One region of the Pantoea sp. E956-1 genome, then DNA from elsewhere that is predicted to be linked to it. Evidence: riboswitches for the same ligand, from Rfam matches in the RefSeq annotation. Region 1 holds a riboswitch; each other region holds the start of a gene.
The links. Region 1 has a riboswitch for thiamine pyrophosphate ahead of AC0T7J_RS12145 (FAD-dependent oxidoreductase). Riboswitches for the same ligand answer to the same signal wherever they lie in the genome.
Positions count from the first base shown of each region.

Region 2: it holds a riboswitch for thiamine pyrophosphate, as region 1 does, so the genes downstream of both, AC0T7J_RS10770 (TenA family protein) here and AC0T7J_RS12145 (FAD-dependent oxidoreductase) in region 1, are expected to answer to the same signal.
Region 3: it holds a riboswitch for thiamine pyrophosphate, as region 1 does, so the genes downstream of both, thiB (thiamine ABC transporter substrate binding subunit) here and AC0T7J_RS12145 (FAD-dependent oxidoreductase) in region 1, are expected to answer to the same signal.
Region 4: it holds a riboswitch for thiamine pyrophosphate, as region 1 does, so the genes downstream of both, thiM (hydroxyethylthiazole kinase) here and AC0T7J_RS12145 (FAD-dependent oxidoreductase) in region 1, are expected to answer to the same signal.

Region 1 is NZ_CEUYZP010000003.1:336,675-342,091, reverse strand. Features, by position in the region: gene AC0T7J_RS12160 (alkene reductase) at 1-583, shown strand, start outside; gene AC0T7J_RS12155 (ArsR/SmtB family transcription factor) at 600-914, shown strand; gene AC0T7J_RS12150 (cysteine hydrolase family protein) at 1,163-1,708, shown strand; TPP riboswitch at 1,772-1,891, shown strand; gene AC0T7J_RS12145 (FAD-dependent oxidoreductase) at 2,023-2,961, shown strand; gene thiS (sulfur carrier protein ThiS) at 2,951-3,148, shown strand; gene AC0T7J_RS12135 (thiazole synthase) at 3,151-3,909, shown strand; gene AC0T7J_RS12130 (HesA/MoeB/ThiF family protein) at 3,919-4,887, shown strand; gene AC0T7J_RS12125 (ASCH domain-containing protein) at 4,897-5,310, opposite strand.
Region 2 is NZ_CEUYZP010000003.1:34,654-40,070, reverse strand. Features, by position in the region: gene AC0T7J_RS10785 (LacI family DNA-binding transcriptional regulator) at 1-483, opposite strand, end outside; gene ascF (PTS cellobiose/arbutin/salicin transporter subunit IIBC) at 740-2,206, shown strand; gene AC0T7J_RS10775 (6-phospho-beta-glucosidase) at 2,243-3,673, shown strand; TPP riboswitch at 3,780-3,882, shown strand; gene AC0T7J_RS10770 (TenA family protein) at 3,951-4,652, shown strand; gene AC0T7J_RS10765 (ABC transporter ATP-binding protein) at 4,649-5,389, shown strand; gene AC0T7J_RS10760 (ABC transporter permease) at 5,386-5,417, shown strand, end outside.
Region 3 is NZ_CEUYZP010000008.1:142,806-148,222, reverse strand. Features, by position in the region: gene thiP (thiamine/thiamine pyrophosphate ABC transporter permease ThiP) at 1-388, opposite strand, end outside; gene thiB (thiamine ABC transporter substrate binding subunit) at 364-1,350, opposite strand; TPP riboswitch at 1,397-1,499, opposite strand; gene sgrR (HTH-type transcriptional regulator SgrR) at 1,535-3,196, opposite strand; gene AC0T7J_RS18445 (MFS transporter) at 3,450-4,628, shown strand; gene leuD (3-isopropylmalate dehydratase small subunit) at 4,901-5,417, opposite strand, start outside.
Region 4 is NZ_CEUYZP010000001.1:1,014,544-1,019,960, reverse strand. Features, by position in the region: gene ahpF (alkyl hydroperoxide reductase subunit F) at 1-436, shown strand, start outside; gene AC0T7J_RS05020 (AEC family transporter) at 490-1,449, opposite strand; gene AC0T7J_RS05015 (hypothetical protein) at 1,547-1,744, opposite strand; TPP riboswitch at 2,051-2,151, shown strand; gene thiM (hydroxyethylthiazole kinase) at 2,186-2,974, shown strand; gene thiD (bifunctional hydroxymethylpyrimidine kinase/phosphomethylpyrimidine kinase) at 2,971-3,771, shown strand; gene AC0T7J_RS05000 (GntR family transcriptional regulator) at 3,824-4,510, opposite strand; gene AC0T7J_RS04995 (mannitol dehydrogenase family protein) at 4,611-5,417, opposite strand, start outside.

The DNA.
Region 1 (5,417 bases):
ACTGCATTCGGCCAACGGGTATCTGATTAACCAGTTTATTTCTGAGCACACCAACTTCCGAACGGATGAATATGGCGGCTCTGCTGAAAATCGTCTGCGCTTCCTGCGTGAAGTCGTTGAGGCGGTCAGCTCAGTATTTGGCAGCCACCGCGTTGGCGTCAGATTTGCGCCTCTGTTTACCAGTACTGACGAAGAGCGCGTCTATCTCGGTCTGGTTGAAAGCGATCCACACGCGACCTACATCCGCGCAGCAGCACTGCTGAACGAGCTGGAAGTTGGATATCTCTCCATTGCTGAAGCCGACTGGGACAACAGCCCGGAGATGCCAGAGAGCTTTCGTGTCGCGCTGCGGGAAACATTCCGCTCTCCGATCATCTATTCGGGTCGCTACACGGCTGAAAAAGCGCAGCATGTGCTGGAAAAAGGCTGGGGCGATCTGTTTGGTTTTGGCCGCTCATTTATCGCTAATCCCGATCTGCCCGCGCGGATTAAATCAGGATTTCCGCTGAATGTGGTCGATCACGCCTCCCTGTATGGCGGCACTGAGAAAGGCTATACTGACTATCCTTTTTACCCATCCTGATATTCTGTGAGGCGGCATGTCCCCCGAAAATGCCCTGAAGTTACTGTCCAACCCGACCAGAGTGGCAGTGCTGAAGTGGCTTAAAAATCCTGACGAAGCGTTTGCGGGCTATACCCAGCTCTATCCCTTCGATCAGTATGGTGTCTGTGCCAGCCTCATACAGGACAAGGCGGGCTTATCACAGCCCGCCACCTCGTTATGCCTGAAAGCACTTCACAATGCGGGGCTGGTTGAAGCCAGCAAAGTCGGGAAATGGACGTACTATCGCCGTGCCGAACCGCGCATTCGTGAAATAACCGACGCGGTAACCCAATCGCTGCAGGCGCTTTAAAAGCGACGGCGTACAGGGTAATGTAGATGTCAGCGCCATCCTTCTGAGGGTGACTTCACCGAACGCATTAACTCAGGGTCAGAAAATGTTTATGTCAGTTCTCTCTTTCACAACCGTCACCACCACTACCGCTTCTGGCGGTGGCGTGAGCGACTCTGTGACTGGCACCTGACACAACAGATTCTCACTCCCCGCCGAACCGGACGGGGAGCTGTTCTCCGTTCTTAAAAACTGAATGGAGACAGGTCATGGTGACATCTGAAAGTGCACTTTTAATTATCGACATGCAGCAGGGCCTTTTTAATGGTCCTGAGGCTCCCTTTGCCGCAAATTCGATCTTGTCGAATATCTCACTTCTCATTACTAAAGCCCGGGCTTCTGCCGTCCCCTTCTTTTTCGCACGCCATATCGGCCCCGATGATTCCCTTTTTAACGAGCAAAGCCCGCTGACGCGCCTGATCCCGGAATTGCAGGTCAACCCGCAGAGTGATGTCGTCTTCACCAAAAGATATCCCAGCTGTTTCAGGGATACTGGTTTGCAGCTTCAGCTGAGACAAAAGGGCATTAAGCAACTGGTGATTGCGGGGATGAAAACAGAGTTCTGTGTTGACACCACCTGTCGGGCAGCCCCGGAGCTGGGTTTTAATGTCGTACTGATTTCCGATGCGCACACCACCGTCGATAATCCCCATCTTTCTGCGGAGAAGATTAATGCGCATCACAACCAGACGCTGGCGGGACCCTTTGTGACGCTGGCAATGGCCACTGACTGGCATTTCGGTTCTGCCGGTTAAGGCCGATTTTCTTACGCGGTTCCATGCCGTCTGCTTGACGAAGCTGTCTGCTTAACTTACAACTAAACCCGTCAGGGGAGTCTCACCAGAGAGACTGAGAGGCTAATAGCGCACCGCGCGGCTTAGCGACCCTTAGAACCTGACCCAGTTGATACTGGCGTAGGAAGACGGGTATCTCATCAGATACTTGCCGCAGGGGCGCATTCGCAACGTTCCTGCCTTTTCCCTCTGTATCACGGGTCTTCGTTAACTGATAACGAGGCCAGATTGAAATATCTCATCCTGAATCTTTCTTTTCCTGTCCGGTGGACACCATGAGCCGCTGGTCGGTGCTCGGCAGCGGCGTTGCCGGGCTTTGTGTCGCCACGCTGCTGCTGGAGCGGGAAGAAACCGTCGAAGTTATTACTCAGCCTGACTGTCGTGCAGCCTCACACTGGGCGGGTGGCATGCTCGCGCCCTGGTGTGAAGCAGAAAGCGCACCGCCACAGGTGATCGAATGGGGCCAGCACGCGGCCAGCTGGTGGGCGAAACGCGTTGATGGCGTGGAACAGCAGGGCACGCTGGTGGTTGCCCCGCCGCGTGACAGCCGCGAACTGACGCGCTTCGCCAGCATGACGCAGCAGCATCAGTGGGTCTCTCCCGGTGACATCGAACCCGCGCTGGAAAACCGCTTTGCCCGCGGCCTGTTTTTCGCCGCAGAGGCGCATCTCGATCCGCGCCGCGCCTTGCAGCAACTGCGCGACAAACTGCAACAGGCTGGCGTCCCCTTTCACAGTGGTAAACCCGGCGGCAAACTCATCGACTGCCGTGGCATCCACGCCTCCGATCGGCAGCCAGCCCTGCGCGCCGTGCGGGGCGAAATGGTGATCCTGCACACATCCGATGTACAACTCTCCCGTCCTGTCCGGCTGCTGCACCCGCGCTTTCCCTGCTATCTGGTGCCGCGCGCCGGGGGCCACTTCATGCTGGGTGCCACCATGGTGGAAAGCCACGACAGCAGCCCGATCAGCGCCCGCGCGATGATGGAATTGCTCAGCGCCGCTTACAGCCTGCATCCGGCGCTGGCCGAAGCGCGGATCGTGGAGAGCGGCACCGGTCTGCGTCCTGCCTACCGACAGAACCTGCCGGAAGTCCGCTACGACAATGGCCGTTTCTCACTTAACGGCCTCTACCGCCACGGATTTTTGCTGGCCCCGATTATGGCTGAAAAACTTATGCTGCAACTGACTCAGGAGATGACTCATGCGCGTTGAACTGAATGGACGCACGATTGAAACTGGCGCAACGACGCTGGCGGAGCTAATGGCAGAGCAGCAGATCGATCCGCGGACCGTCGCCACCGCGCTGAACGGGGAGTTTGTACCCCGCAGCCGCTATGCCAGCCAGCACCTTGAGGCGGGCAACCAGCTCGAAATCCTGTCACCGATGCAGGGAGGTTAACCATGTTCTATGAATTTACTCCGCAATCCCGATTTCTGCTTGGCACGGCCGGTTATCCGTCACCGGACATTCTGCATCAGGCGATCAACGCGTCTGGCGCGGAGATTATTACCGTCAGCCTGCGGCGGGAAGGCAATGAAGGCGGCGCTTTCCGCACGCTGCTGCAACAGCTCAACAAACGTATTCTGCCGAATACGGCGGGCTGTCACACGGTGAAAGAGGCGGTGACGACGGCGCAGATGGCGCGCGAACTGTTCGACACACCGTGGATCAAGCTGGAAGTGATTGGCCATGCCGACACGCTGCAGCCCGATCCTTTTGCGCTGGTTGAGGCCGCGCGGATTCTCTGCGCTGACGGGTTCCAGGTGTTTCCCTACACCACGGAAGATCTGATTGTCGGCGAAAAATTGCTGGAAGCGGGCTGTGAAGTGCTGATGCCCTGGGGCGCGCCGATCGGCTCTGGCCAGGGGCTGCGTAATATCGAAGGACTGCGCGCTATGCGTGCGTGGTTTAAAGATGTGCCGCTGATTATTGATGCGGGCATTGGCGCACCGGGTCAGGCGGCGCAGGCGATGGAGATGGGTTTTGATGGCGTGCTGCTCAACACGGCGGTGGCAAAAGCGCGCGATCCGGTGCGCATGGCGGGTGCTTTTGCTGCTGCGATCCACGGCGGACACGAGGCGTTTCAGGCGGGATTGATGGAGCAGCGTGACATGGCGTCTGCCTCTACGCCCATTTTTGGTCTGGCACAATTCAGTTAAGGAGCGGCGATGGAGCGTTATCAGCGACAGACGATGTTGCCAGAGATTGGTGAAGCGGGGCAGCAGCGGCTGAGCAGGGCAAAGGTGCTGGTGGTGGGCGCAGGCGGGCTAAGTGCAACGTTGCTGCCGTTACTGGCAGGCGCAGGCGTGGGATTTATCCGGCTTTACGATGGCGATAGGGTTGAACTGCACAACCTCCACCGGCAGACGCTGTTTGGCGTCGACGATGTAGGTCAGTCCAAAGCAATCTGCGCTCAGCGTGCGCTGGCGCAGCGCAATCCTGACTGCCACGTTGAGGCGCATCCACATTCGCTAAGCGCCAGTCAACTGCCGCAGGCGCTGGAGGGAATCGATCTGGTGGTGGATGCGGCGGATAACTTCGCTGTGACTTATCAGCTCTCCGACGCCTGTTATCCGGCAGGCCTGCCGCTGATCTGCTCTTCGGTGCTGGGACGCAAAGGCTATGTAGGCGGATTTTGCGGCGGTGCGCCTGGCTATCGCGCGCTCTTTCCGCAGTTGCCCACGGCCTCGGGTAACTGCAATACGGCGGGCGTCATGGGACCGGCAGTAGCAACGCTGGGCGCAATGCAGGCGCAGATGGCGCTGAGTGTGTTGCTGAAACTGACGCCGTCACCGCTCGGCTGCATGATCCACTGCGACTTTGTAGACTGGCATATCAGGCCGTTTCGTTTTGACGACGCGCCTGAGCCTGACGCGCCCGGCACGCCTTTTATTGATCGGGCCATGCTCATGGAGGACGATTGCATAGTCGAGTTGCGCAGCCTGGAAGAAGCACCGGTCAGTGTGGCCGATCGGGTGGTGCGGATTCTGCCGCAGCAGATAGCGGCCTGGCAACCGCCGGTCGATCAGCGAGTGGTACTGGTGTGTGCCAGTGGCATGCGCGCAGCCCAGGCCGCGGAGAACCTCGCCGCGCGGGGGATTGCGCGACTGGCGCTGGTGGCGGCAAACACGCTGTAGCGTGCCGGTTTACACTACCTCGACCAGCTGAAACGTCTCGAAGATCAGCTCCATTTCGCTGTGAAAATAGCCTTCACGCTCGAAGTAGCGCTGATGTTCCTGACGCCAGTGGTCGAGGCTCAGATCGCCTTCACCCTCCAGCATCGCCATCTCTGGCGTGACGCGATCAAAGCGCGTCAGGAACAATCCGGTGGTGCGGATCACGCAGACGGGCTGCTGTTCGCCGTTGAGCACAATGCTGTAACCGCCCGGTTGAGGCAATGCTTCCTGATCCTGCCAGCTCCGCAACGACCCGCAGGTAGCTACTTTCTTACCGGCAATAATCAGCGTTGCGAGCTCGCTGGCTAATTCCGGGGAGTCACCAAATGCATCTGTGAAGGCACCCGGATATTTGTCCTGCAGTTGTTGCAGCGTCATCGTCATCAGCAAATCCTCAATGAATTGGGCGTGCGGGCCCGGCGCAACGTCAGGTTATCGCCATGCAGGCCAGCGGTGCCGTTAAGATGAACAGCAGCGGTTTTATTCCCACC
Region 2 (5,417 bases), 300 kb from region 1:
GCTGTAAATACAGTAGCTGTGGTTGATGCGCAGCCGCCGGTTGATCACCAGTATCGGCTGTTTATGCCGCGAGATAATCGCATCCAGCGCGTCAATGCTCAGGAAGCGCGGATAGATAATGATGCCATCGCAACGCAGATCGAGCAGAAACTGTATTGCCGCCTCTTCCTGCTCAGCGGTGTGTTTGCCGTCTGCCAGAATCAGCTGGCGGCCCTGCTGCTCCATCATGCGAGCGGAATGCGCCATTAATTCAGTGAAGTAACTGCCGCTGTAGAGCGTATTGGTGATCACCAGTCCAATGGTCTGAGACGTTTTCGTGGCCAGGTTGCGCGCCAGCAGATTGGGCCGGTATCCGGTTTCGGCAATCGCCTTCAGTACTTTTTCACGCTTTTCCTGTCCGACATAGCCATTGCCCGAGAGCACACGTGACACTGTCGCTTTTGAGACGCCCGCCCTGTTTGCCACTTCCTGAATCGTTGCCATGGTGATGCTCCTTTGCTGCGTCGTCATGCAGTCTACCTAAGCCTCTCAATGTTGGAAATATTTACCCCGCCTTTCAACGAAGTTACCAGCCAGCATCAGGTGATGGAGTTCACAAAAAAGAAATCTGGTTGATTCTGTCGCTTGTCGGCGCTGAGAAAGCACTTCATGATTTTGTGAAACCGGTTTCCTATTTGCCTGCCCGCAGGCGCTAAAACATAAAAACCTTGACCGATTTACCCTACAGAGAAGAGCGATCATGCCCAGAAATTATGCCGAGGTGTCACGCGCCATCGTCGATGCGCTAGGCGGCCTCACCAATATCGAAGCCGTAACCCACTGCATGACCCGCCTGCGGTTTGTGGTGAAAGATGAAACCCGGGTCGACTATCCCCGGCTCAAGGCGATCAATGGCGTAATGGGCGTGGTGCACAACGACACCCAGTGTCAGGTGATCATTGGTAACAACGTTTCACAGGCTTATCAGGCGGTGCTGGAGCTGGGCTCGCCCGCAGCGACATCGGCTGTGCCCGTTAAACGTAAAATCACGCTGCGCGGCATCGGCGCCGGTATTCTTGATGCGCTGGTGGGCACCATGTCGCCGCTGATTCCGGCCATTATCGGCGGGTCGATGGTTAAGCTGCTGGCGATGATCCTGGATATGGCGGGCGTGTTTGAGAAAGGCTCATCAACGCTGGTCATCCTCAACGTGATTGGCGATGGCGCATTCTTCTTCCTGCCGGTGATGGTGGCCGCCTCTGCGGCGCTGAAATTCAAAACGAACATGTCGCTGGCGATCGCCATTGCCGGTGTACTGGTTCATCCCAATTTTGTTGAGCTGATGGCGAAAGCGGCACAGGGCCAGGCGGTCGAGTTCGCTTACATCCCGGTGACCGCAGTGAAATATACCTATACGGTCATCCCGGCGCTGGTGATGACCTGGATCCTGTCGCACATTGAGCGCGGCGTGGATCGTATTACGCCTGCCGTCACTAAAAACTTCCTGAAACCGATGCTGATTGTGCTGATTGCGGCACCCATCGCGATTGTGCTGATTGGTCCGATTGGCATCTGGATCGGCAGCGGCATCTCCGCGCTGGTCTACACGGTGCATGGCTATCTTGGCTGGCTTTCCGTTGCGATTATGGGCGCAATCTGGCCGCTGCTGGTGATGACCGGAATGCATCGGGTGTTCACCCCCACTATCATCCAGACCATTGCCGAAACCGGCAAAGAGGGCATGGTGATGCCGTCAGAGATTGGTGCCAACCTCTCGCTGGGAGGATCGTCGCTGGCGGTGGCGTTCCGGACCAAAAACCGTGAACTGCGCCAGACCGCGCTGGCAGCGGCGGCATCAGCGATTATTGCCGGCATTTCAGAACCGGCGCTGTATGGCGTTGCGGTCCGCTTAAAACGACCGCTGATCGCCTGTCTGATCAGCGGTTTTATCTGTGGCGCGGTCGCGGGCATTGGCGGGCTGGCCAGCCACTCCATGGCCTCTCCCGGCCTGTTTACCAGCGTACAGTTCTTCGATCCCACCAATCCCATGAGTATTGTCTGGGTCGGTGCGGTCATGGTGTTGTCTGTGGTGCTGTCATTTGTGCTGACGCTGCTGTTAGGTTTTGAAGATATTCCTGAAACCGAACCCAAAACAAACACCGCACCTGAAAGCACAACGCAACCTGCGCCCGTTACCGAACGCGCTAACGCGATTAATAGCCACTAAAGGAAAGGGTCTCGCTGACCCGGAAAAGAGGATTGCATGTCTGATTCAAGGTTTCCGCAAGGATTTTTATGGGGCGGCGCACTGGCCGCCAACCAGAGTGAAGGCGGCTTTCGTGAGGGCGGAAAGGGCTTAACCACCGTTGACATGATTCCACATGGCCCGCACCGTTTACCGGTCAAACTCGGTCTGGAAAAGCGGTTTACCCTGCGTGACGATGAATTCTATCCCAGCCATGAAGCCATCGATTTCTATCACCGCTATCCGGAGGACATTGCCCTGATGGCGGAGATGGGATTCAGCGTGTTCCGCACGTCGATTGCCTGGAGCCGTCTCTACCCCAACGGCGATGAACTGGCGCCCAATCCGGAAGGCATCGCCTTTTACCGTGCGGTCTTTGAGGAGTGCCGGAAATATAATATCGAACCGCTGGTCACGCTCTGTCACTTTGATGTGCCGATGCATCTGGTGACTGAATATGGCTCGTGGCGCAATCGCAAAATGGTCGACTTTTTTGCCCGCTATGCCCGCAGTTGCTTCGAGGCATTTGATGGTCTGGTGAAATACTGGCTGACCTTTAATGAGATTAATATCCTGCTGCACAGCCCGTTTTCCGGCGCCGGTCTGGTGTTCGAACCCGGAGAGAACAAGGATCAGGTGAAATATCAGGCGGCCCATCATGAACTGGTCGCCAGTGCGCTGGTGACGCGCATTGCGCATGAAGTGAATCCGGTAAACCAGGTCGGCTGCATGCTGGCAGGCGGCAACTTCTATCCCTGGTCGAGCAAGCCGGAAGATGTCTGGGCAGCACTGGAAAAGGATCGCGAAAACCTGTTCTTTATTGATGTGCAGGCGCGCGGAGCCTATCCGGCCTACGCCGCCCGCGTATTCCGTGAAAAAGGGGTGACGCTTGAGATCGCTGACGGTGATGCCGACATCCTGAAAAACAGTGTCGATTTTGTCTCGTTCAGTTACTACGCCTCGCGTTGCGCCTCGGCAGAGATGAACGAGCAGAACAGCAGCGCCGCCAATGTGGTGAAATCGCTGACTAATCCCCATGTACCGCGCAGTGAGTGGGGCTGGGGCATTGATCCGATCGGCTTACGCATCACCATGAATATGATGTATGACCGCTATCAGAAGCCGCTGTTTCTGGTGGAGAATGGCCTTGGCGCGCGCGATGAGATCGAATCAAATGGCGAGATCAACGATGAGTACCGCATCAGCTATCTGCGCGAACATATCCGCGCCATGGGCGACGCAATTGAGGATGGCGTGCCAGTGATGGGTTATACCAGCTGGGGCTGTATCGATCTGGTTGCCGCCTCAACGGGCGAAATGAGCAAGCGCTACGGATTTGTCTATGTTGACCGCGACGACCTGGGTAACGGTACGCTGGCTCGCACGCGGAAGAAATCGTTCTGGTGGTACAAAAAAGTCATTGCCAGTAATGGCGCAGATCTCGAGTGACAACGTCACTTAAAATCTATCGTCATGCTGTTACTGGCGCGACAACAACGCCGGAACAGCACGCTTATTTGTACCGTTGTACTCCGGCAGTAATTATCGTATAACCAATGTCTCCGAGGGGTGTCCTGTAATGGGCTGAGATGGCGCAAGCCGAACCCTTTGAACCTGATCTGGGTCATGCCAGCGAAGGGACGGGTCGGCAGATTTTCTGCGTCATCTCCTGCAATATTCCCTGTTCCAGACCGTATGCCCGGATCTCCCTGTTACTGGAGATCCTATGTCACATCCGCTTTTCGACACCGGCTTTTATGGTCGTCTGCGCCAGCAGGCGGGCAGCCAATGGCACGCCTATATCGGGCACGAGTTTGTGCGGCAACTCGGTCAGGGCACCCTGCCACCCGCCGCCTTTCGCCACTATCTCACTCAGGATTATCTCTTTCTGCTGCACTTCGCCCGTGCCTGGGGCCTGCTGATCAGCAAACTCTCTGAGCCAGACGCATTACGCAGCGCGACGGCATCGCTTAACGCCATCGTCAGCGAACTGCCGCTTCACCTGGCGTACTGCCAGCAATGGGGCATCAGTGAGGCGGCAATGGCGAGCGAACCCGAAGCCGTGGAAACGCTCAACTACACCCGCTACGTGCTGGACGTGGGTCACACCGGCGATGCGCTGGAGCTGCTGACCGCGCTGATGCCGTGCGTTGCAGGTTATGCTGAAATTGGCCTGACACTACTGCATGACCCCGCGACCCGCTTTGAGGGGAATCCGTACGCGGCATGGATAGAAAATTACGGCGACGAAGCGTATCTGGCTGGTGTTCGCTCCTCACTTTCACTGTTTGAAACCCTGGCCCAACAGCGCGCCGGTGAACACCGTTTTAACCCGCTGGCGGAGATTTTTACCACTGCAACCCGGCTGGAAGCGGCTTTCTGGCAGATGGGCCTCAACCATGCTGCCGCCCAGCGGATCAGCTCATGAACCTGCCGTGCCATCCGGTGCCGCCAGGCATTTCACTTCGCCAGCTCAGCCTGAACTTTGGCCAGCAGCCACTCTTCAGCCAGCTTGATCTGGAGATCGCGGGCGGTGCTTTTACCGCTTTACTGGGTGCCAGCGGCGTCGGAAAAAGCAGCCTGATGCGGGTCATTGCCGGTCTGACGCCACCCACCGCCGGGCAGGTCAGCGGCAGCGACGGCCTGCCGCTGACCGGACGCATCGCCTGGATGGGGCAACAGGATCTGCTCTATCCGTGGCTGACGGTTGAACAAAATGTCTGCCTCGCCAGTCGTCTGAAAGGTGAAAGGGCCGATCGCGACTGGGCGCAGCATCTGCTGATGCGGGTAGGTCTGAGCCACTCGGCGAATGCGCGACCCGCGACACTTTCCGGCGGGATGCGTCAGCGCGCCGCGCTGGCCCGCACCCTCTACACCCGTCAGCCCGTTGTACTGATGGATGAGCCCTTCTCCGCTCTGGATGCTCTCTCCCGCGCTCAGATTCAGACGCTGGCCGCAGAAGTGCTGGTCGGATACACCGTGCTGCTGATTACCCATGACGCCGCAGAAGCCTGTCGGCTCAGTCACCACGTGCTGATGATTGGTTCTGCGGGAATTGAAACCTGCCCGCCTCTGCCAGGCCTGCCACCGCGGGCAGCAGATGACTTCAATGTCATTCACAGTCAGGCCGCCCTGCTGAAACAGCTGAGCAGGATAGCGGGATGAGATTACACAAAGGTTTTGTCAGTTTTCA
Region 3 (5,417 bases), on a different contig from region 1:
TCCCTGCCAGCTGGCACAGCTGCGCCAGCCAGCCGACACGACCATAGACGGTGAGCAGACCAAATACCGCCACCAGCACCGGCAGCACCAGGGTCATGGCGCACAGACGCAGCAGCAGCTGTCGGCCAGGGAAACGGCGTCGATAGAGGGCGCGCGCCAGCGGCACCGCTGGCACCAGCGACAACAGCGCGGAGAGCAGCGCCTGACCAAAAGAGAAGGCGATAACGTGATGCAGGTAATCATCCTGCAGCACACCGCGCCAGTCATTCTCTGGCGCGGCGCTCCAGAGTGCACCGAAGGCCAGCAGCGCCACGCTGGTTAACAGCAGCGTGGCGAGGGAACCGGGAATCAGCCAGCGCGGCATCAGCGGCTGACAGCGCGTTGCCACTGGCTAATCCAGCCCGAACGCTGGCTGGCAACCTCTTCCGGCGAGAACTGCAGAGCAGTTGAAGGCACGCTGAGCGCTGCGAAACCGGCAGGCAGCGGCGTGTCGATCACCGGGTACATCCAGTTACCGGTCGGGATAGTGCGCTGGAAGTCGGAGGACACCATAAACTTCATGAACTGCTGTGCCAGCGCCGGCTGTTTGCTGCTGGCTAACTGCGCGGCAACTTCAACCTGCAGATAGTGGCCCTCTGCAAACGGCGCGGCGGCATAGTTCTCTTTTTTCTCTTCGATGATGTGGTAAGCCGGTGAAGTGGTGTAGCTCAGCACCAGATCGCCTTCGCCCTTGAGGAACAGGCCATAGGCTTCACTCCAGCCTTTGGTCACCGTCACGGTTTTCTGCGCCAGCTTTTGCCACGCCTGCGGTGCCTGATCGCCATAGACTTTCTGCATCCACAACAGCAGGCCTAAGCCGGGAGTGCTGGTACGGGGATCTTCGTAGATCACCCGCCACTTCTCCGGGCTGTCGACCAGCTCTTTCAGGCTTTTTGGCGGATTCTTCAGCCGGGTTTTGTCATAGACAAACGCGAAGTAGCCATAATCAAACGGCACGAATGTGGTGTTGTGCCAGCCGCCGGGCAGTTTTAATGTCGAGGTATCGACCTGACTTTCGGCAAACAGACCGGTTTTCTGCGCCGCCTGTACCAGATTGTTATCCAGCCCCAGAACCAGATCGGCTTTGCTGTTTTTCCCTTCCATGCGCACGCGGTTCAGCAGCGACACGCCATCTTCCAGCGTGACGAATTTCAGCTCGCAGTTGCACTGCGCCTCGAAGGCTTTTTTAACCGCCGGGCCAGGGCCCCAGTCAGCGGAGAAGGAGTCGTAGGTGTAGACCGTGAGAACCGGCTTAGCCGCCAGAACGGGGGCGGAGAGTAACAGCAGCACTGGCAGAACTTTGTTTAACACTTTGCGCTCCTTCAGGAGAATAGGGGATGAGTCGCAAAGGATCTGAGCACACAGGCCTCCCAAATCCCTACGTCGGTATTAACCGAATCAGGTTCGACGGGTATCTCTCAGCTGCTTGCTGGTGGCAGGCGGCACCCCGTTGAGAACGTCACATTCTAGTCATTTCAGCGCCGGGGCGAAAGCCTCACAGCGCGGGTGGCGCGAACCAGGCGGATTTAAAATCAAACCAGCCCAGCGTATTCATCCGAACGCCGCGCATGCTGCGCTGACCTTCAAGCAGCAGCCAGTGGTGAAACAGCGGATGCAGACCGGCTTCTTCGACCAGCTGTTTGCTCCATTCGGCCAGCGGCAGCGTTTTCTCGCGCCAGCGGGCCGCATCGCTGTGCCAGTCGATCGGCAGACAGTGATGCAGCAACGGGATCTCATAAAGCTGCGCGAACAGAGAGTAATTCAGCGGCAGAGTAAAGTTCACGCTGCCCAGCCAGATGTCACTTTCCGCTTCGCCCTGATACCAGCTTTCGTAGCTGATTTCGCGGGTCTCCAGCGTGACGCCATATTCTGCCAGCAGCGGACGCAGCGCGTTAGCGATGCCTTCATGCTCCACGTGCTGGCTGTACCAGGTCAGCGTCAGGTGGGTTAAGCCGGGCGGTTTTTCCACTGGCGTCAGGTCGCGCCGGTGATGCCAGCGCGGCAGCAGGCCATACGCCGGAAACCAGTAGCGCTGGTAGCCAACACCGGCGTGATTGAGCAGGGCGATAGGATTAAACAGGTAACTGACCCAGCGCCGGACCGCCTCGTTGCGTCCCTGTTCTGAACGCTGGTCGAACAGCAGATAGTAGCAGCCCTCTTCAAGACGGCTCTCCTCCTGAATTTCATCGGCTCCGTCGCCCTGCAGACGGACACCGGCATAGACCAGCTCATCGCTGATGTCGGGCAGTACCCAGATAGAGACATCATCAATCAGGGCGCGAAAACCAAAGTAGTCATCAAACGCTTCGATCTTTAGCTGGCTCTCCTGATTGCGGATCACCCGGTAAGGACCGGTGCCTACCGGCTGGCGGGCAAAATCGTGCAGCGTCGGCCATTCGCGCGGCAGGATCATCGCACTGACGCTGCCTAACAGCCAGGGCAACCCTTCGTCGGGCTGGCTTAAGCGGATATCCAGCGTCCAGGGCGCGGGCGAGTCGATCTGCTCGATATGGGAAAAAAGCGGGTGGGGGCGCTGACGCTCCAGCGTGGCCAGCACATCCTCCATCTCCAGTTCTCTGCCGTGATGAAAGCGAATCGCCGGACGCAGAAAGAAGCGCCAGTGAAGCGGGGAAGTCTGCTGCCAGTGGTGCGCAATATCGGGCTCGATTTCCCCGTTTTCCTCATTTATCCGCGTCAGGCCGTTGAAAATCTGTCGCGCAATGTGGGTTTCAGAGCGCCGCAGTGGCGAGCCGGGCAGCAGGTTGAGCAGCGGACGATAGTAAAGGACACGCAGGATATGCTTGCCCTGGCGGAAACTGCGCCCCAGGTGCGCGCCGATCATCTGCCGCACCTGATTTTTATCCCCTACCAGCTGGACCAGCTGATCGATGCGATCCTGCTCCAGCAAATCCTCGGCACGCTGCTGCTGCAGGGCCAGTCCGGTATAGCAGAAGGTAAGCTGCGAGCGCTTGCCGCGTCCGGCTTCCGCCTGCCAGATCAGCCAGCCCGCGGCCTGCATCCGGTTGAGCAGATTGCGCATATGGCGGCGCGAGCAGTGCAGCAGGTCAGCCAGTTCGCTAAGGGTAATCTCCTGCGTTTGCCCCTGACAGCTCTGCCACAGGCGAATGAACTGCTGCTTCAGACGTGATGAGGACATAAAAGAGGAACTCCCGGTGAAAAGCGCTCTGTTTTTCTTGCCCTATTTTAAGAGCAAACTTTGCGTTATGGGAAGAGCGGGAGGCATTCAGCACTGAATGGCGTTCGACCCTGGCTTCGCTGTTCAGCGGAGTGCTTTTCTGAGTAGGGTGCATTTACACCGCCAGCAGATGATCTCTGCTGGCTTTTTTCATGTTGCGCGGTATCGTCTACCCTTCATTTTCCCCTCTGTTTGTTCTGTAAGGGATTTCGGTATGAAATCGCTGTTAACGCGGCAGCGCCGCATCAATCCGGTCTACCTCGCATTTATGGTCGCCTCGTTCATGCTGGGCATCGCGGGCGCGCTGCAGGCGCCGACGCTCAGCCTGTTTTTGACGCGCGAGGTGCAGGCGCGGCCGTTCTGGGTCGGACTGTTTTTCACCATCAATGCAGTGGCCGGTATCGTGGTGAGCATGCTGGTGGCAAAGCGCTCTGACAGCGTCGGCGATCGTCGTCATATCATTCTCTTCTGCTGTCTGATGGCGCTGGTCAATGCGCTGCTGTTTGCCTTTACCCGCCACTATCTGACCTTGCTGACGCTGGGCGTGCTGCTGTCGGCGCTGGCCAGCGTCTCGATGCCTCAGCTGTTTGCGCTGGCGCGGGAATATGCCGATCAGTCGGCGCGTGAAGCGGTGATGTTCAGTTCGGTGATGCGCGCGCAGCTGTCGCTGGCGTGGGTGATTGGGCCGCCGCTCTCCTTCGCGCTGGCGCTGAACTATGGCTTTGTCACTCTGTTTATGGTGGCTGCCGCGCTGTTTCTGAGCTGTATCCTGCTGGTCTGGTTCACCGTGCCGTCGGTGCCACGCTCGCAGCCCCTGATGCAAAGCGGCGGGCTGCCGTTAAGTGGCTGGCGCGATCGCGATGTGCGTTTGCTGTTCCTCGCCTCAGTCGCGATGTGGACCTGCAACACTATGTATATCATCGATATGCCGCTCTATATCAGCACCACGCTGGGGCTGCCTGAGAAGCTGGCCGGTCTGCTGATGGGAACGGCTGCGGGGCTGGAGATCCCGGTGATGCTGCTGGCCGGACATTACGCGCGCCGCATCGGCAAACGCCGGTTAATGCTGATCGCGGTGGCGGCTGGCGTACTGTTTTATCTGGGGCTGGTGCTGTTCAATTCCCGCACGTCGCTGATGGTGTTGCAGCTGTTTAACGCGGTATTTGTCGGGATTATTGCTGGCATAGGGATGCTATGGTTTCAGGATCTGATGCCGGGACGGCCCGGCGCGGCGACTACCATGTTCACCAACTCGATCTCGACCGGCATGATTCTGGCTGGGGTTATTCAGGGAACGCTCAGTGAGCGGCTGGGACATGAGGCTGTTTACTGGCTGGCATTCGGACTGGCAATCGTGGCGCTGGTGATGTCGGCGCGGGTGCGCGACGTATAAAGAAGAAGGGCGACCCGATGTCGCCCTCAGCGTGCTGACAAACCCAAACCCGAGTGAATCGGACCGCAACTGACAAGCTTTACACGCAGGGAACACGGGCAGAGGAGGAAAGCGTCCCGCGCCAGGGACGGCGCGGGCCGAGCGGCCAGGGATGGTTTAAGCGACTTTCCGATCTGACCGTGTTCCCTCCGCAGGCTCGGTCTTACAGCTGGGCCAGAGCAGACCTTGTCAGTAACATCAGGGCGACCCGATGTCGCCCTGCTTTAACTCAATCAGCGCAGGAAGGCGGGCTGATTCTGCTCATACTGCGAAATCGACGCTTCGTGCTGCAGCGTCAGGCCGATGCTGTCGAGGCCGTTAATCATGCAGTGGCGGCGGAAGCTGTCGAGCTCGAACGAATAGACTTTATCGCCTGCGGTGACCGTCTGCGCTTCCAGGTCTACCGTAAAGCTGATGCCCGGCTGGTCCGCAACCAGTCTGAACAGCTCATCCACTTCCTCTTCGCTTAACTTGACCGGCAGCAGCTGGTTGTTGAAGCTGTTGCCATAAAAGATATCCGCGAAGCTCGGCGCAATCACCACGTGAAAACCAAAATCGGTCAGTGCCCAGGGCGCATGCTCACGTGAAGAGCCGCAGCCAAAGTTTTCACGCGCCAGCAGGATGCTGGTGCCTTTGAACTCAGGCTTGTTCAGCACAAAGCCGGGCGTTGGCACGGTGCCCGCGTCATCTTCAAAGCGCCAGTCGTGGAAAAGATGCTGTCCGAAACCGGTGCGCGTAACCTTCTGCAAA
Region 4 (5,417 bases), on a different contig from region 1:
TGAACACGTTACGCTACTGGAGTTTGCCGGTGAGATGCGCGCTGATCAGGTGCTGCAGGATAAGCTGCGCAGCCTGAAGAACGTGGATGTGATCCTGAACGCCCAGACTACCGAAGTGAAAGGCGACGGCACCAAAGTCACCGGCCTGCACTATATCGACCGTACGACGCAGACCACTCATGAGCTGCCGCTCTCCGGTATCTTCGTTCAGATCGGTCTGCTGCCGAACACCCCATGGCTGGAAGGCGCGGTTGAGCGCAACAAAATGGGTGAGATCATCATCGATGGTAAATGCGAAACCAGCCTGAAAGGCGTGTTCGCCGCGGGCGACTGCACCACCGTACCGTACAAGCAGATCATCATCGCCAGCGGCGAGGGTGCTAAAGCCTCACTGAGCGCTTTTGACTATCTGATTCGTACCAAATCGGCTGAGTAACATTTAGTCAGCCAGACAATAGCCCTTCAGCACGTGTGCTGAGGGGCTTTTTTTTAATAGCCCGCCAGCGTCATCAGCATCATCCAGACTGGCGTTGTCACCGCCGCAAACACGGTAGAAAAAAGCATGCTCGCCGCCGCCGGGCCGGTAATGACATTAAACTTCTGCGACATCAGATAGACGTTAACCCCGACCGCCATCGATCCCAGCAGCACCACCACTTTACTCTCCAGCGGCGGCAAGTCGGTCAGCCACGCGATAGCCCATACCGTCATCGGTTGCAGCACCAGTTTCAGCAGGCAGATGGTATAGCTCTCTTTTAAGCCATCCCGCACCCGATAGTGCGCCAGGCTCATGCCCAGCGTCACCAGCGACAGGGGGGCGGCCAGTGAGGCCAGCATCTTTAACGGTTCCGCGGCCAGCAGCGGCAAGGGACGTTGCAGAAAGCTCCAGGCTGTACCGCTGAGAATACCGATGATCAGCGGATTCTTCAGCACGCCGAGCAGGGTGCGCCAGAGTCCTTCCAGCGAGAAGCTACCCTGCTTTGCCCACTCGACCGAAACGGTCAGTAAGGTCCAGAGGATCAGGCTGTTAAACACCAGCACCAGTGCGACCGGGGGCAGGGCTTCTGGCCCCAGCAGTACCGTGGCCACCGGGATCCCCAGCATCACGTTATTGGAAAAGATGCCGCCCAGCGCAAAAACCGACGCCGCTACGCCATCCAGATTAAACAGCCTTGTTGCCAGCAATCGCCCCACGATAAACACCAGCAGGCAACTGCCGAAAAAGGCCAGCAACAGGCGTGCATCCACCGGCGGACTTTGCGAGAAGGTGCTCATCACCCGAAACAGCATGCAGGGCAGGGCAACATTAAACACAAAGCGGTTCATCCCTTCGCTGATGCTGGAGGGCCATTTCCCCAGGCGCGTCAGGCAGTATCCCAGCAGGATCAGGATAAACAGCGGGGCTGACAGGTAAATTTGATGGCTCAAGCTTTCAAACAGCTGTGACATAGAGAGAGTCTGGTCAGACGATGATTAGTTACCAGACTAACAAATTGCTAACTAACTGTTAACTTTAACTGCGTCGGGAATGACCGTTGCCGGGACGTTAATCTAACCAGCGGCGCGCCTGCCGATCGCTGATGTCGCGATAATAGACCCGGTGAATAATTTCGCCACAGCCTGTGCAGCGGGCGGAAATATAGGTGGAGAGATACTGTCTGCCATTGGGTGCTATGGCACCCTTGCGTTCAATATGAATATCCTGCCATCGATGGCGGTGTGGAATAAGCGCTAAAAATCGCATCATACATCCCGAATAGTATGAAGTTCCGCTTCAGGAATTTCTAACTCCATGAAATAAATTGTTTTTTACGATGATGCTACAAGCAGGTTAATTATTATGGGGAAACCAGAGTCTCTGCGGGAAATATTACCCGTCCGGGCAATAAGCGGAGCTACCTATAAAGAGGTACCTCGTTAACCCGCAGCATTAAGCCTTTTTTTGCACCCTCAGGCGTTGATCGGGATCATGTGAATTGTTTCAGCTCTGATTATTTCCCAGGCGGGAGTCGCTTGCTTTCGCTGCGCGGCTTGCCTATGCTGCAAGCCGTAACACGACTCGGGGTGCCGCTTTCCGTCAGGAGAGGGCTGAGAAAAACCCGCTGACCTGAACTGGATAATGCCAGCGTAGGGAAGTCTGATGCCTGACCGCATTCGCCTTCTTGTTCGCCGGTTGGGAGCTACGATGACACATCAATCTCAACACCTTTCTGCCGCGCATTTCGCGCCCATTCTGCACGCTTTTCGCCGCCAGTCACCGCTGGTGCACTGTATGACCAATGACGTGGTCCAGAACTTCACCGCCAACGTGTTGCTGGCACTCCATTCCTCACCGGCGATGGTGATCGATGCCGTTGAGGCCGCCCAGTTCAGTCGCATGGCCGATGCACTGTTGATAAACGTGGGCACCTTAACCCGCGAGCGCCAGCAGGCGATGCAGGCTGCCGTGACCGCGGCTAATCAGGCGGGCACGCCCTGGACACTCGATCCGGTTGCCGTCGGCGCACTGACGCTGCGCAGTGACTTCTGCCAGCAATTGTTAAGCCAGCAACCGGCGGTGATTCGGGGAAATGCGTCAGAGATTCTGGCGCTGGCACAACAGGCCAGCGGCGGGCGCGGTGTCGACACGCTGCATCAGGCGGATGCAGCACTCGATGCGGCCCAACAACTCGCGGAAACCTGGAGCACGCTGGTGGTCGTCACCGGTGAAGTGGACTACGCCACCGATGGTCAGCGACGCCTTGCTGTACAAGGTGGAAACCCGTTAATGACACGGGTAGTCGGGACCGGCTGCGCCCTCTCGGCAGTGGTGGCGGGGTTCAGCTCTCTGCCGGGCGATCGGCTGATGAATGTCGCGGCCGCCTGTCAGGTGATGGCGCGAGCGGGTGAAAAGGCGGCGGCGCAGGCTGCCGGCCCCGGCAGCTTTGCCACAGCGTTTATTGATGCACTCTGGACGCTGGAGGAGAAATCATGAAGCGCATTAATGCTCTGACGATTGCCGGAACCGATCCCAGCGGCGGCGCAGGGATTCAGGCCGATCTCAAGACCTTTTCCGCCCTTGGGGCCTATGGCACCAGTGTCATCACCGCGCTGGTGGCACAGAACACCTGCGGCGTGCAGTCGGTTTATCGCATTACGCCTGACTTTGTTGCCGCCCAGCTTGATTCAGTGCTCAGTGATGTGCGCATCGACAGCGCAAAAATTGGCATGCTGTCTGAAACGGCTATCGTGGAGCAGGTTGCTGAACGGCTGAGCAATGCGGATATCCCGTTTATCGTGCTGGACACGGTCATGGTCGCGAAAAGTGGTGATGCGCTGCTCTCGCCAGACGCCATAGCCAGTGTACGGGAGCTGTTATTGCCGCAGGTCTCGCTGATCACACCTAATCTGCCGGAAGCGGCGGCGTTGCTGGACTGCGCCATTGCGGCAGATGAGGCGGAGATGCGCGAGCAGGGACGGGCATTGCTGGCACTGGGTTGTCAGGCCGTGCTGATGAAGGGCGGTCACCTTGCGGCCGCGGAGAGCCCGGACTGGCTGATCACGCACTCAGCAGAGCAGCGATTCAGTACGCCGCGCGTGAATACCCGTCATACGCATGGCACCGGCTGTACGCTGTCGGCAGCCTTAGCCGCGCTGCGACCGCGTCATACTGACTGGGCAGAGACGATTGGAGAAGCCAAAAACTGGTTACAGCAGGCGCTGCTGCAGGCGGATTCGCTGGAGGTCGGGAAAGGTATCGGACCGGTTCACCATTTTCATCAATGGTGGTAATGACGAAGGCCCGCCTCGACCTGGTCATCGGGCGGAGCGGGCGGCTTCAGGTTCAGGGTGCTTCAAACCAGGCGCTGTTACGCTCGGCAATCGGGGTGATAGAGAAGATCATCTCCTGCAGATGACGGCGCATCGCCGCTTCGGCTGCATCGGCGTCATGACGCTTCAGCGCGGCAAAAATCTCTTCATGCTGCTCAATCAGCTTGTCCGGTGGAGAGACTTCACTCAGCGTCAGAAACCGCACCCGGTCCATGGCCGCTTTGATGTTCTCCACCGTTTCCCAGGCCAGCTTACAGTCAATGCTTTCAGCAATCAGGCGATGAAACTCATCGTCCAGAGTGAGAAAAGCCTGGCTGTCATGCCGTTCAGCGGCCATGCGCTGCAGTTGCAGGTTATGCTCCAGCGCCATCAGGGCCGGATCATCAATCTCCAGTGCCGCACGGCGAACCACCGACACCTCAACGGCCTCCCGGATAAAACGGCCATCCGCCACCCGCTTAGCGGAGATTTTGCGCACGAAAGTGCCACGCTGCGGCAATACCTGTACCAGTCCGGCTTCGGCCAGCTTGATGAACGCTTCGCGCACCGGCTGGCGTGAGACGTTGAAGCGCGCGGAGACCTCTTTTTCCGAGAGCAGCGAGCCCGGCTGAATTGCGCAGGTGACGATATCTTTGCGCAGATACCGGTAAATCTGCTGATTTACCGGTTCGCTGGTAGTAATGGTATAGGCGATCGACATGCAGCAATATCCATATTACGGCTGACAGGGGCCAGCGCGATGGGAAAGTGTCAGTCTAATCAGCGCGCTGCGTCTGCGCCAGCGCTTTGTCACCAGGCTGTTATGCCTGGCGCATACACTGTTGCACCGTCGCCCGCGCGCCCTGCGTCGTCAGCTGCTGGTAATGTGTCGTCAGTCGGGCAACCAGATCGGCGTTCTGCGCCAGATCGTCGCCAAAGATGTCGCGCAGACCTAATAGCGCACGGACACGCGCTTCGCCTTCTTCGCTTCCGGCAACCGTCTCTGCCAGCGTGGCTTTCAGCGGATCGCGGATCTCAATCGGTTGACCCTGTTCATCGACGCCGCCGACATAGCGCATCCAGCCCGCCACGCCCAGCAGCAGCAGGTCGCAGCGGCTGCCGCGCTGCAGGTGCCAGCGCAGACTGTCGAGCATGCGTTGTGGCAATTTTTGCGACCCATCAGTGGCGATTTGATATGTGCGATGTTTAATGGCACGGTTTTCGTAACGGGCGATCAGCGAATCGGCATAGGCGTTGAGATCCACGCCCTGGGTACGCAGCGTCGGTGCCTGTTCATCGAGCATCAATGAACGGGCGGCGGCGCGGAAATGGGGATCGGCCACGCAGTCGCTGATGTACTCATAACCGGCCAGAAAGCCGAGATAGGCCAGGAAAGAGTGGCTGCCGTTCAGCATGCGCAGTTTCATCTCTTCATAGGGCAGAACGTCACTGACCAGTTCTGCACCCGCTTTTTCCCACGCCGGACGGCCACTGACAAAGTTATCTTCTATCACCCACTGAAAGAAGGGCTCCGCTTCAACCGCCACCGGATCACGGGAGCCGAGCCGTTCGGCTAAAGAATCAAACGCTGCATCGGTCATCGCTGGCACGATGCGGTCAACCATGGT